DNA from 2 places in the Gordonia sp. ABKF26 genome. Region 1 is predicted to be linked to the other one. Evidence: predicted binding sites of a transcription regulator. Region 1 holds the regulator's gene; the other holds the start of a gene.
The links. Region 1 encodes LexA, which represses DNA repair genes until DNA is damaged. Its sites were predicted from a motif close to CGAACANNTGTTCG; they were not measured.
Positions count from the first base shown of each region.

Region 2: a site for LexA is predicted at 1,357-1,370, ahead of AB4Z55_RS18650 (DUF222 domain-containing protein). Genes of this name have one in related genera too.

Region 1 is NZ_JBGCVZ010000003.1:3,565,999-3,570,562, reverse strand. Features, by position in the region: gene AB4Z55_RS16475 (phosphoenolpyruvate--protein phosphotransferase) at 1-1,524, shown strand, start outside; gene lexA (transcriptional repressor LexA) at 1,502-2,206, opposite strand; gene AB4Z55_RS16465 (LysM peptidoglycan-binding domain-containing protein) at 2,449-2,988, shown strand; gene nrdR (transcriptional regulator NrdR) at 3,088-3,600, shown strand; gene hrpA (ATP-dependent RNA helicase HrpA) at 3,574-4,564, opposite strand, start outside.
Region 2 is NZ_JBGCVZ010000003.1:4,030,082-4,034,645, forward strand. Features, by position in the region: gene AB4Z55_RS18635 (inorganic phosphate transporter) at 1-617, shown strand, start outside; gene AB4Z55_RS18640 (hypothetical protein) at 654-935, shown strand; gene AB4Z55_RS18645 (DUF3349 domain-containing protein) at 943-1,266, shown strand; gene AB4Z55_RS18650 (DUF222 domain-containing protein) at 1,385-3,064, shown strand; gene AB4Z55_RS18655 (NAD(P)/FAD-dependent oxidoreductase) at 3,306-4,121, shown strand; gene AB4Z55_RS18660 (IS481 family transposase) at 4,077-4,564, opposite strand, start outside.

The DNA of each region.
Region 1 (4,564 bases):
CGTACGCGCGCCTCCCAGAACACCGGGGTGACCGCGGAGGTGCTCGCGGCGACCGCGGGACTCGCCGAGGACCGGGGGTGGATCGGGGCCGCGAGCGCGCTCATCACCAAGGGCGCCACGGCCGAGGCCGCTGCCGTCGCCGCGACCGATCAGTTCGCGGCGGTGTTCACCAAACTCGGCGGGTTGATGGCCGAGCGGGTCACCGATCTGAACGATGTGCGCGACCGCGTGCTCGCCGAACTGCTCGGTCTACCCGAACCGGGCGTGCCGACACCGCAGGTGCCCTCGGTGCTGCTCGCCGACGACCTCGCACCCGCCGACACCGCCGGTCTCGACCCGACGACCACGATCGCGCTCGTCACCCGGCTGGGTGGGCCGACCAGCCACACCGCGATCATCGCCCGGCAACTGGGGATCCCGTGTGTGGTGGCCGTGGCCGATCTCGCCGAGATCGGACCCGGCACAACGGTTCTCGTCGATGGGACGACCGGCCGGGTCGAGGTGGAGCCGGACGCGGAGACGGCGCGGGCGCGAGTCGAGGAGGATCGTCGGCACGCCGAGCTCGTCGCCGGGTGGACGGGTCCGGGGCAGACCGCCGACGGCATCGCCGTCTCGGTGCTCGCCAATGTCGCCGACGGATCGTCGGCGCGGGCCGCCGCCGGGCACCCGGTCGAGGGCGTCGGACTCTTCCGCACCGAACTCGCCTTCCTCGAACGCGCCGACGAACCATCGGTCGACGAGCAGGCGGCGATCTACCGCGAGGTACTCGATGCCTTCGACGGCCAGAAGGTGGTGATCCGTACCCTCGACGCCGGCTCGGACAAGCCCTTGAGGTTCGTGACCCACCCAGACGAATCCAATCCCGCGCTCGGTGTCCGTGGGGATCGAATCGCCCTGGCGCATCCCGAGATCCGAGCCCACCAGCTCGACGCGATCGCGCACGCCGCGTCGGGTTCCGACGTCGCGCCGTGGGTCATGGCGCCGATGATCGCCTCGCCGTCCGAGGCGCGCGCCTTCGCCGCGGAGGTCCGCGGCCGGGGCCTGGTCGCCGGGGTCATGATCGAGGTGCCCGCGGCCGCCATCCTGGCCGAGGCCGTGCTCGCCGAGGTGGACTTCGTGTCGATCGGCACCAACGATCTGACGCAGTACACGATGGCGGCCGATCGGATGTCGGCCGATCTCGCCGGATTGACCGATCCGTGGCAGCCTGCGGTGCTCAGCCTGATCGCGGGTGTCGCCGCAGCGGGTGTCCGCCAGGGCAAGCCGGTCGGGGTGTGCGGTGAGGCGGCTGCCGATCCGAATCTCGCCTGCGTGCTCGTCGGTCTCGGGGTGACCTCGCTGTCCAGCGCGCCGACCGCGGCCGCCGCGGTGGGGGCTCGGCTCGGCGAGGTGACCGCCCAGGACTGCCGCGCCGCCGCCGACGCCGCGCTGGCCACGTCCGACCCCGCCGCGGCGCGAGAAGCTGCCGCGGCGGTGCTCGACCGTTCGGTCGGGGGAGAGGTCAGACTCGCCGCATCACGGTGACGACCTTGCCGAGGATCACGGCGTCGTTGCCCGGGATGGGATCGAACAGCTCGTTGTGCGGCATCAGCCACACATTGGCGCCCTGACGCTTGAAGGTCTTCACGGTGGCCTCGCCGTCGATCATCGCTGCGACGATGTCGCCGTTGTCGGCGACGTTCTGCTGCCGCACGACGACCCAGTCGCCGTCGCAGATGGCGGCGTCGATCATCGACTCGCCCACGACGCGCAGCAAGAAGAGCGAGCCCTCGCCGACCAGCTCGCGAGGAAGCGGGAACACGTCCTCGACCGCCTCCTCGGCCAGGATCGGGCCACCGGCCGCGATCCGGCCGAGGACCGGCACGAAGGTCGGCTCGGGCAGCCGGCCGGCCGACGGGGTCTCCGGCGACGGCGATTCGCTCGGCGCGATGTTGACCGCACGCGGCCGGTTCGCATCCCTCTTGAGCAGACCCTTGCGCTCGAGGGTCCGTAGCTGGTGGGCGACCGACGATGTCGAGGCCAGGCCGACCTCGTCGCCGATCTCGCGGATGCTCGGCGGGTAACCGCGCTCGCGTACCGAGCGGCGGATGACTTCCAGGACCCCGAGCTGGCGCGGGGTGAGTGAGGCCTCGGCGGCGGCGACGTCGATAGGGGCCTCGTCGTCGGCTCCCCGCGCTCGGCCGCGCCTATCGCCGGTGTCACTCATGTTCGGTTCCTCTCGTTTTCGGAACGTGCTGGTAGATGGCCCGTGGGGATGTTCAGCCGCGTCCGAGCCTAGCGGAGTGCGACCTGCACCTCAAACATTTGTTCGATGTGTCGCGAGACTTTGTCGGTGCGCCGTGCTACAAATTCGAACATCAGTGCATCGAACATCTGATCGAAGTTCGAACACCGAACGCCAGACACCCGAACACCCGAAGATCCCGCACCGAACACCCGGAGGGCACCATGCGCACCGCCACTCTCGTCGCTCCCGTCCGTACCGAGCGTCCCGACACCATCCGGGCGCGCACCGACCGCGCCGACCGTATCCGGACCCGGACCCCGCTGTCCGACGGTTCTCGGCCCGTCGACAACCGGCCGGCAGGCAACCGTCCGGTGGGCGGGTCGCCACTGACGCCACGCGTCGGCGGCACGCACTGCGGCTCCCCGGTGGGTGCCCGGGGCCGCGGGCCGGTCGGTCCGGATGCAGCGGTGTTCCGTCGCCGTCGCCGCACCGCCGTCGCGGTCCTCGCCGGCGTCGGCCTCGCGTTCGTCGTGTGGGTGTTCGGTGTCGTCGGTCAGAACTATTCGGACTCGATGACGCCCGCCGCGGTGAGCGCAGAGGTCGTCCACGTGCGCGCCGGGGATTCCCTCAGCACGATCGCCGGCCGGGTGGCGCCCGAGATGCCCCGCGACATCGTGATCGACGAGATCGTCGCGATGAACGATCTGCCGTCGAGTGCGCTGCAGGTGGGTCAGCCCCTGCTCACCCCCCGGTACCGCTGAGGCCGGGCGGTATCCTCGATGTCACAGGGGCCGGCCGAGAAGCGGCCGGGCGCACGGTTTCGGTGCGTTCCAGCGTCCCGCGACCTGCGTGAGGACACGATGCGCTGCCCCTTCTGCAAGAACGACGACACCAAGGTCATCGACTCGCGTGTCGCAGATGAAGGGCAGGCCATCCGACGGCGTCGCTCGTGTGTGGAGTGCGGGCGCCGATTCTCCACGGTGGAGAGCGCCGTGCTCGCCGTGGTCAAACGCAACGGGGTCACCGAGCCGTTCAGTCGCGAGAAGGTCATGCGCGGTGTGCGTCGTGCCTGTCAGGGCCGGCACGTCGCCGAGGACGCACTCGCGCAACTCGCCCAGCAGGTCGAGGACACGGTGCGCGCGAGCGGATCGGCCGAGATCCCCAGCAACGAAGTCGGTCTCGCGATCCTGGGTCCGCTGCGTGATCTCGACGAGGTGGCGTACCTGCGGTTCGCGTCGGTGTACCGGTCGTTCGACTCGGTGGACGACTTCCAGCGCGAGATCGACGATCTGAAGTCGTCGGCGTCCGGTGGCGGACGTGTCGAGACCGCCACCACCGATCCCGTCTCAGCCGAGTCGGTCCAGAGCTCGTAGGACGCGCTTCTCCGACACGGGGAACGCGGTACCGAGACGCTCGGCGAACAACCCGACCCGTAGTTCCTCGACGAGCCACTGCGCCTCGTCGTCGACGATCGCCCGTCGGTGCTCAGGGACCTGTTCGAGCCGTTGGGCCCACCGCTCGACGACGCGATCGACGACCGCGACGCCGGCCTTGTCGCGCGCGGCGGACGCGGGCAGCGCCTCGAGACGTGCCCGCGCACCGTCGAGGTACCGCGGCAGGTTCTCCAGATGCCGCCGTGCGGTGGCTGCCACGAAGCCGTCGAACACGAGATGGTCGATCTGCTCGGCGACGTCGTCGGCAGCCAGCGATCCGGCGTGCCGGTCGATCGCCGCGCGGACCGGCGCCAGCCGTTCGAGCGCCGCGACGGCGAGCGAGAAATAGTCCGGGGCGGCCTCGGCGACGCGCGGCCTGATCCGCTCGAGGAAGGCCGAAAAGGACTGTGGCGAGCGGACTGCCGCCAGCTCGGCGTCGGCGACACCGATGGTCGCGTCCCGGATGGCCCGTCGAGTGCAGTCGGCGAGCAGTGCCTCGATGTCCGCATAGGGACTCAGGCTCAGGGCGAGTCGTTCGGCCGGATCGAGTGAGCCGGCGAGGCGTTTGGACAGCGGGGGAATCGCCAGTTCGAGCAGGGCGACGAGCCCGCGACGACGGAGACGCTCGCGGGCGTCGGGGGAGGACGCGTCCACGACGATCACGCCACGCGGGCGGCCCTTGTCATCGGCGACCACGTCGATCGTCGGGTACCGGGTCAGCCGCTGCCCGGCGACGTCGACCGTCGTCTGTTCGGGGAGCGTGCCGATCCCGTCGGCGGTCCAGGCCCGGTACAGCGTGCGTGACACCGTTCGCGGCGCCGCGGGCACACCCTTCTGCTGGAGCTCGGACAACGAGTCCGCGCGGGCGATGATCCGTCCGGCATCGTCGGCGACCGCGAAGTGC
Region 2 (4,564 bases), 460 kb from region 1:
CTCACGGAACCGGTGACGCACAGAAGACGATGGGGGTCATCGCGATGGCACTCATCGTCACCGGCCACCTCGACGCCTCGACGGTGAGCCACGGCCTGCCCTTCTGGGTCGTCTTCTCCTGTGCCGCAGCCATTGCGATCGGGACCTACCTCGGCGGGTGGCGCATCATCCGGACGTTGGGCAAGGGTCTCGTCGAGATCAGCTCACCCCAGGGCATGGCGGCCGAGGCTTCGTCGGCCGCGATCATCCTCACCTCGAGTGCGGCCGGGATGGCCCTGTCGACCACGCAGGTGGCAACCGGTTCGATCCTGGGTTCGGGCGTAGGCAAGAAGGGTGCGCAGGTCCGATGGTCGGTCGCGGGACGTATGGCCGTCGCGTGGATGACAACGCTGCCGGCCGCGGGACTCGTCGGTGCCTTCTGCTACTTCATCGCCAATCTGTTGGGCGACGTCGCGGGCGGCATCGCCATCTTCGTCCTCCTGCTCGCCGCGTCCGGGTACCTGTACTGGCGCGCGCAGCAGAACAAGATCGACTCGCACAACGTCAACGCCGAATGGGACGACACCACCGACTCGATCATTCCGGCTGATCAGGCCAAGCCCACCACGATCGCCTGACGGTCACCGACGCATCCCGAAAGGACTCGAACACCGATGGACATCGTCGAATCGATCATCAAGGTCTTGCTGGTGGGCCTGGTTTTCGGCGCCGGACTCCCCGCGCTGTTCGCCGTGGGCCTGCGTTGTCATGCCCAAGGTGCGCCCGGCGTCGGCGCGGACGGCACCATCTCGAACGGCAGTGCCTCCCTGCGACTGCTCGGTTACGTGATCTTCGCGGTTGTCGCACTCGTCATCGTCACCGCGCTGCTGTGGATCACCCGCCAGACCATCTACTACTACTTCGACGTGAAGATCTTCCCGTTCGGTTACAAGTAGAGGCACCGTGGCGGACCGAGGCCAGTTTTTGAAGCGGATCGTGGATTGGCTGCGGGTCGGCTACCCCGACGGGGTGCCCCGCGAGGACTACGTCCCGTTGTTCGCGCTCCTGCGTCGTCAGCTGAGCGAGGAAGAGGCGGAGAGCGTATCCGCCGACCTCATCCGCGATCGAGGGGACGCACCGCCGCCGCCCGAACCGATCTCGAAGATCGACGCCGGGGTCAAGATCACCGCGATCACCCAAGACCTCCCCCACGAGGACGACATCGCCCGCGTCCGAAGGCATCTCGAGGCATCGGGCTGGCCGTTCGACGACGAACCGTTGCACTAGGAGTCGGATAGCACTCGCGACAAGGACCTGTCGGTGCGTCATGGTTACATACGTGCACAGACCGAGCCGAGATCCGCAGACCCCTTGACTCGAACATATATTCGAGTACAGTGGAGTCATGTCATCGGGGGCGGGGGCCGGATCCACAGCGGTGGACCCATCACAGCATTCCGTCGAACCGCGCCTTCGTCCCGACAATGAACTCTCCGCCGCCGAACTCGTCGAGGTCCTGAATCATTGCGCCGGCCTGGCGGCCGCGTCTGCGCATCGAATGATGACCGTTGCCAGTCTCATTCACGACGAACGCGAAATGGACTACACCCAGCGCCGCGCCGAGGTGCACACCGGCGAACTCGACTCCATCGAAGCCTTCGACGCCCTGTCGGCACGCGTCGCCGCCGGGGAGAACCCGTATGAGCAGTTCGGCCCGACCGGCCTCGAACAGGCCATCGCCGAAGTCGGCGCCACCCTCACGGTCACCCCGGCCGAAGCGAAAGAACTCATCTTCGCCGGTGACGCGCTGCGCTACCGGCTCGCGTTCACCGGACACGCACTCGCGTGCGGTCGAATCGACAGGCGCCGCTTCCTGATCGCCCTCAAGCGCACCGAACTGATCACCGACGACGAAGAAATGCAGACCGTCGACGCCCACCTTGCCGAGGCGATCTTCGCCCGAGCACCGATGTCCACGGCTCGGTTCACCGCCATGGTCGACGCGATCGTCGCGGCATGGGCACCCGAGGCGATCCGCCGCCGCCAGGAACGGGTGACCAAAGACCGCAAGGTGACCGTCACCCCCGATCGGTTCACGCCCGGACAGTCCCGGATCAACGGCACGTTGCCCGACGTCGATGCCGCCGAATTCGACGCCCGCCTCTCCTCGATGGCCGCAGCGGTACATCCCGGGGACCCGCGCAGCCTGCCCGAGCGACGTGCCGACGCGCTCAAAGCACTCGCCCGCAGCGAATCCGCAATCGCCTGTCTGTGCCACGACTGCGCCACTGCCGCAAACGAAGCCGGCACCACCACGGTGGTGCAGGACTTTGATGAGACCAGCGACGACCTCGACACCCCCGCCGACGTCCCGGCCATCGACGCGGTTGTCGCCGACCCGCAGGAGCCGACCGTTTCGCCGTCGCCGTCGCAGGCTCCGCGCGCAACGTTTCACATCGTGGTGAACCTGTCGACGCTGATCGGCCTCGACGACGACCCCGCCTTCCTCGACCGGCTCGGCATCGTCGACGCCGACACCGCCCGAACGCTGCTCGCCGAAGCCCGCCGCACCTACATCCAACCCACACCTGCCGAACCGGAAACCGCACCAGCACCGGTCGCACCCGAGGCCGACAGATCTTCGACGCGATACACCCCATCGAAGAAGCTGCAGGCGTTGGTGCGTGCGGGTGAACTGTGCTGCACCTTCCCGGGCTGCAACGCCCCGGTGTGGCAGATCGATCTCGATCACACCGATCCGTTCGACCACACCGACCCACGACGCGGCGGGCCGACCGATGCGCGGAATCTGAAACCGCTGTGCCGGTTTCATCACCGAATCAAGACCTTCACCAGCTGGCAGGACCACCAGGACGACTTCCTCACCGCGTGGTTCACCACACCCACCGGCCACATGTTCGTCGGCAACGCCTTCAGCGGACGCGACCTGTTCAACAAACTCACCCCGAGACGGCCACCCGACCACCCCGCCCGAGCACGGCTGAACGACCTGCGCAACAGCGACTTCCGGCGCCAGCAACGCGCCGAACAGCGCTGGAACGACGCCAACCCACCACCCTTCTAGACACCAGGCTCCCGAGCACCGCCGGTCAGAACAACTCCGCCACGGTGCTCGAAGTCATGCGCCCATCTCGATTCTCGCCACCCTCCCACCGATGGTCGCGACCGCGATGACAGCCAAGCCACGACCACCGGGTGCAACAGCACTATCCGGGACGGAGCTGATCAAACCGCCACGCGGCGAGACGCCGCACGGATATCGTCTCATGTGTCCATGTGGCGAGCTGAGGGATGGAGAGTTCGCGATGAGCATCCGAACCGAGCACTTCGACGCCGTCATCGTCGGTGCCCGGTGCGCCGGCGCGGCAACGGCAATCGCACTGGCCACCAGGGGATCACGTGTCCTGCTCATCGATTCGGCCCGCTTTCCGTCCGACACCCTCTCGACGCACCTGCTCTGGCCGTCGACCATGGCCGAGATCCACGCGCTCGGCGCCCTGCCCGCCGTCGAGGACGCGGGCGCACCGCGTCTCCCGATCGCCGAGGCCGTCCTCGACGAGATCGGCTGGCGCACCACTTATTCACCGGTCTCGGGCATCGACTACGCGATGTGCCTGCGTCGCGCGCACCTCGACGCCGCCCTCCAACGAACCGCGATCGCCGCCGGCGCCGACTTCCGACAACCATGTCGCGCAACGTCGTTGATCTGGAAGGACGGCCGCGCCGTGGGCGTCGTCTACACCGATGACGACGATCGCGAACACCGTGCCGTCGCCCCGATCGTGGTCGGCGCGGACGGTCGCAAGAGCATGGTTGCCCGCGAAGCGAGGGCCGAGATTCCGCTGATCTCTTCACCGAGCGGTCGGTCCTGCTACTTCGCGTACTGGACGGACCCCCGAACCGAGCTGCGCCACATCGCCTCCCAGTGGCGCGTCGGCGCCCTCCTCGGCACCGCCTTCCCCTGCGACGGCGGCCAGACGCTCTGCCTCCTTCAGCCGCCGATCGGAATGGACAGCGAGTTCCGCGGCCGGAAGGCGACCGACGCCTACCTGGCAGGTGTCGCCGCGCTACCCGGACTAGCTGTACTGACCCGCCAGGTTGGGTACGCGGCTGACGGGTGAGTTGCCTCGCAGTGCGGTGTGGCCGCGTTCGTGATTGTAGGTGCGAAGGAACTCGGGGAAGGCTGCGACGCGTTCGGTTTCGCTGAGGTAGGGGCGGGCGTAGGCCCATTCCTCCTGCAGGGTGCGGTTGAAGCGTTCGACCTTGCCGTTGGTTTGCGGCCGGTACGGGCGGGTCCACTTGTGCTTGATCCCGTTGTCGGCCAACAACTGTCGGAACATTCGGGACCGATAACATGACCCGTTGTCGGTCATCACCCGCGCGGTGGTGACACCGATAGAGGCGAAGTGCGCCACTGCCCGGGTCATGAACGCGGTCGCGGTTTCCTTCTTCTCATCACCGAGGATCTCTGAGTAGGCGTAGCGGGAATGGTCGTCGACGGCGTGGTGGAGGAACGCGTACCCCAGGTTGGGGCGGCCGTGGACTTTGCGGGGTCGTGCGGGCT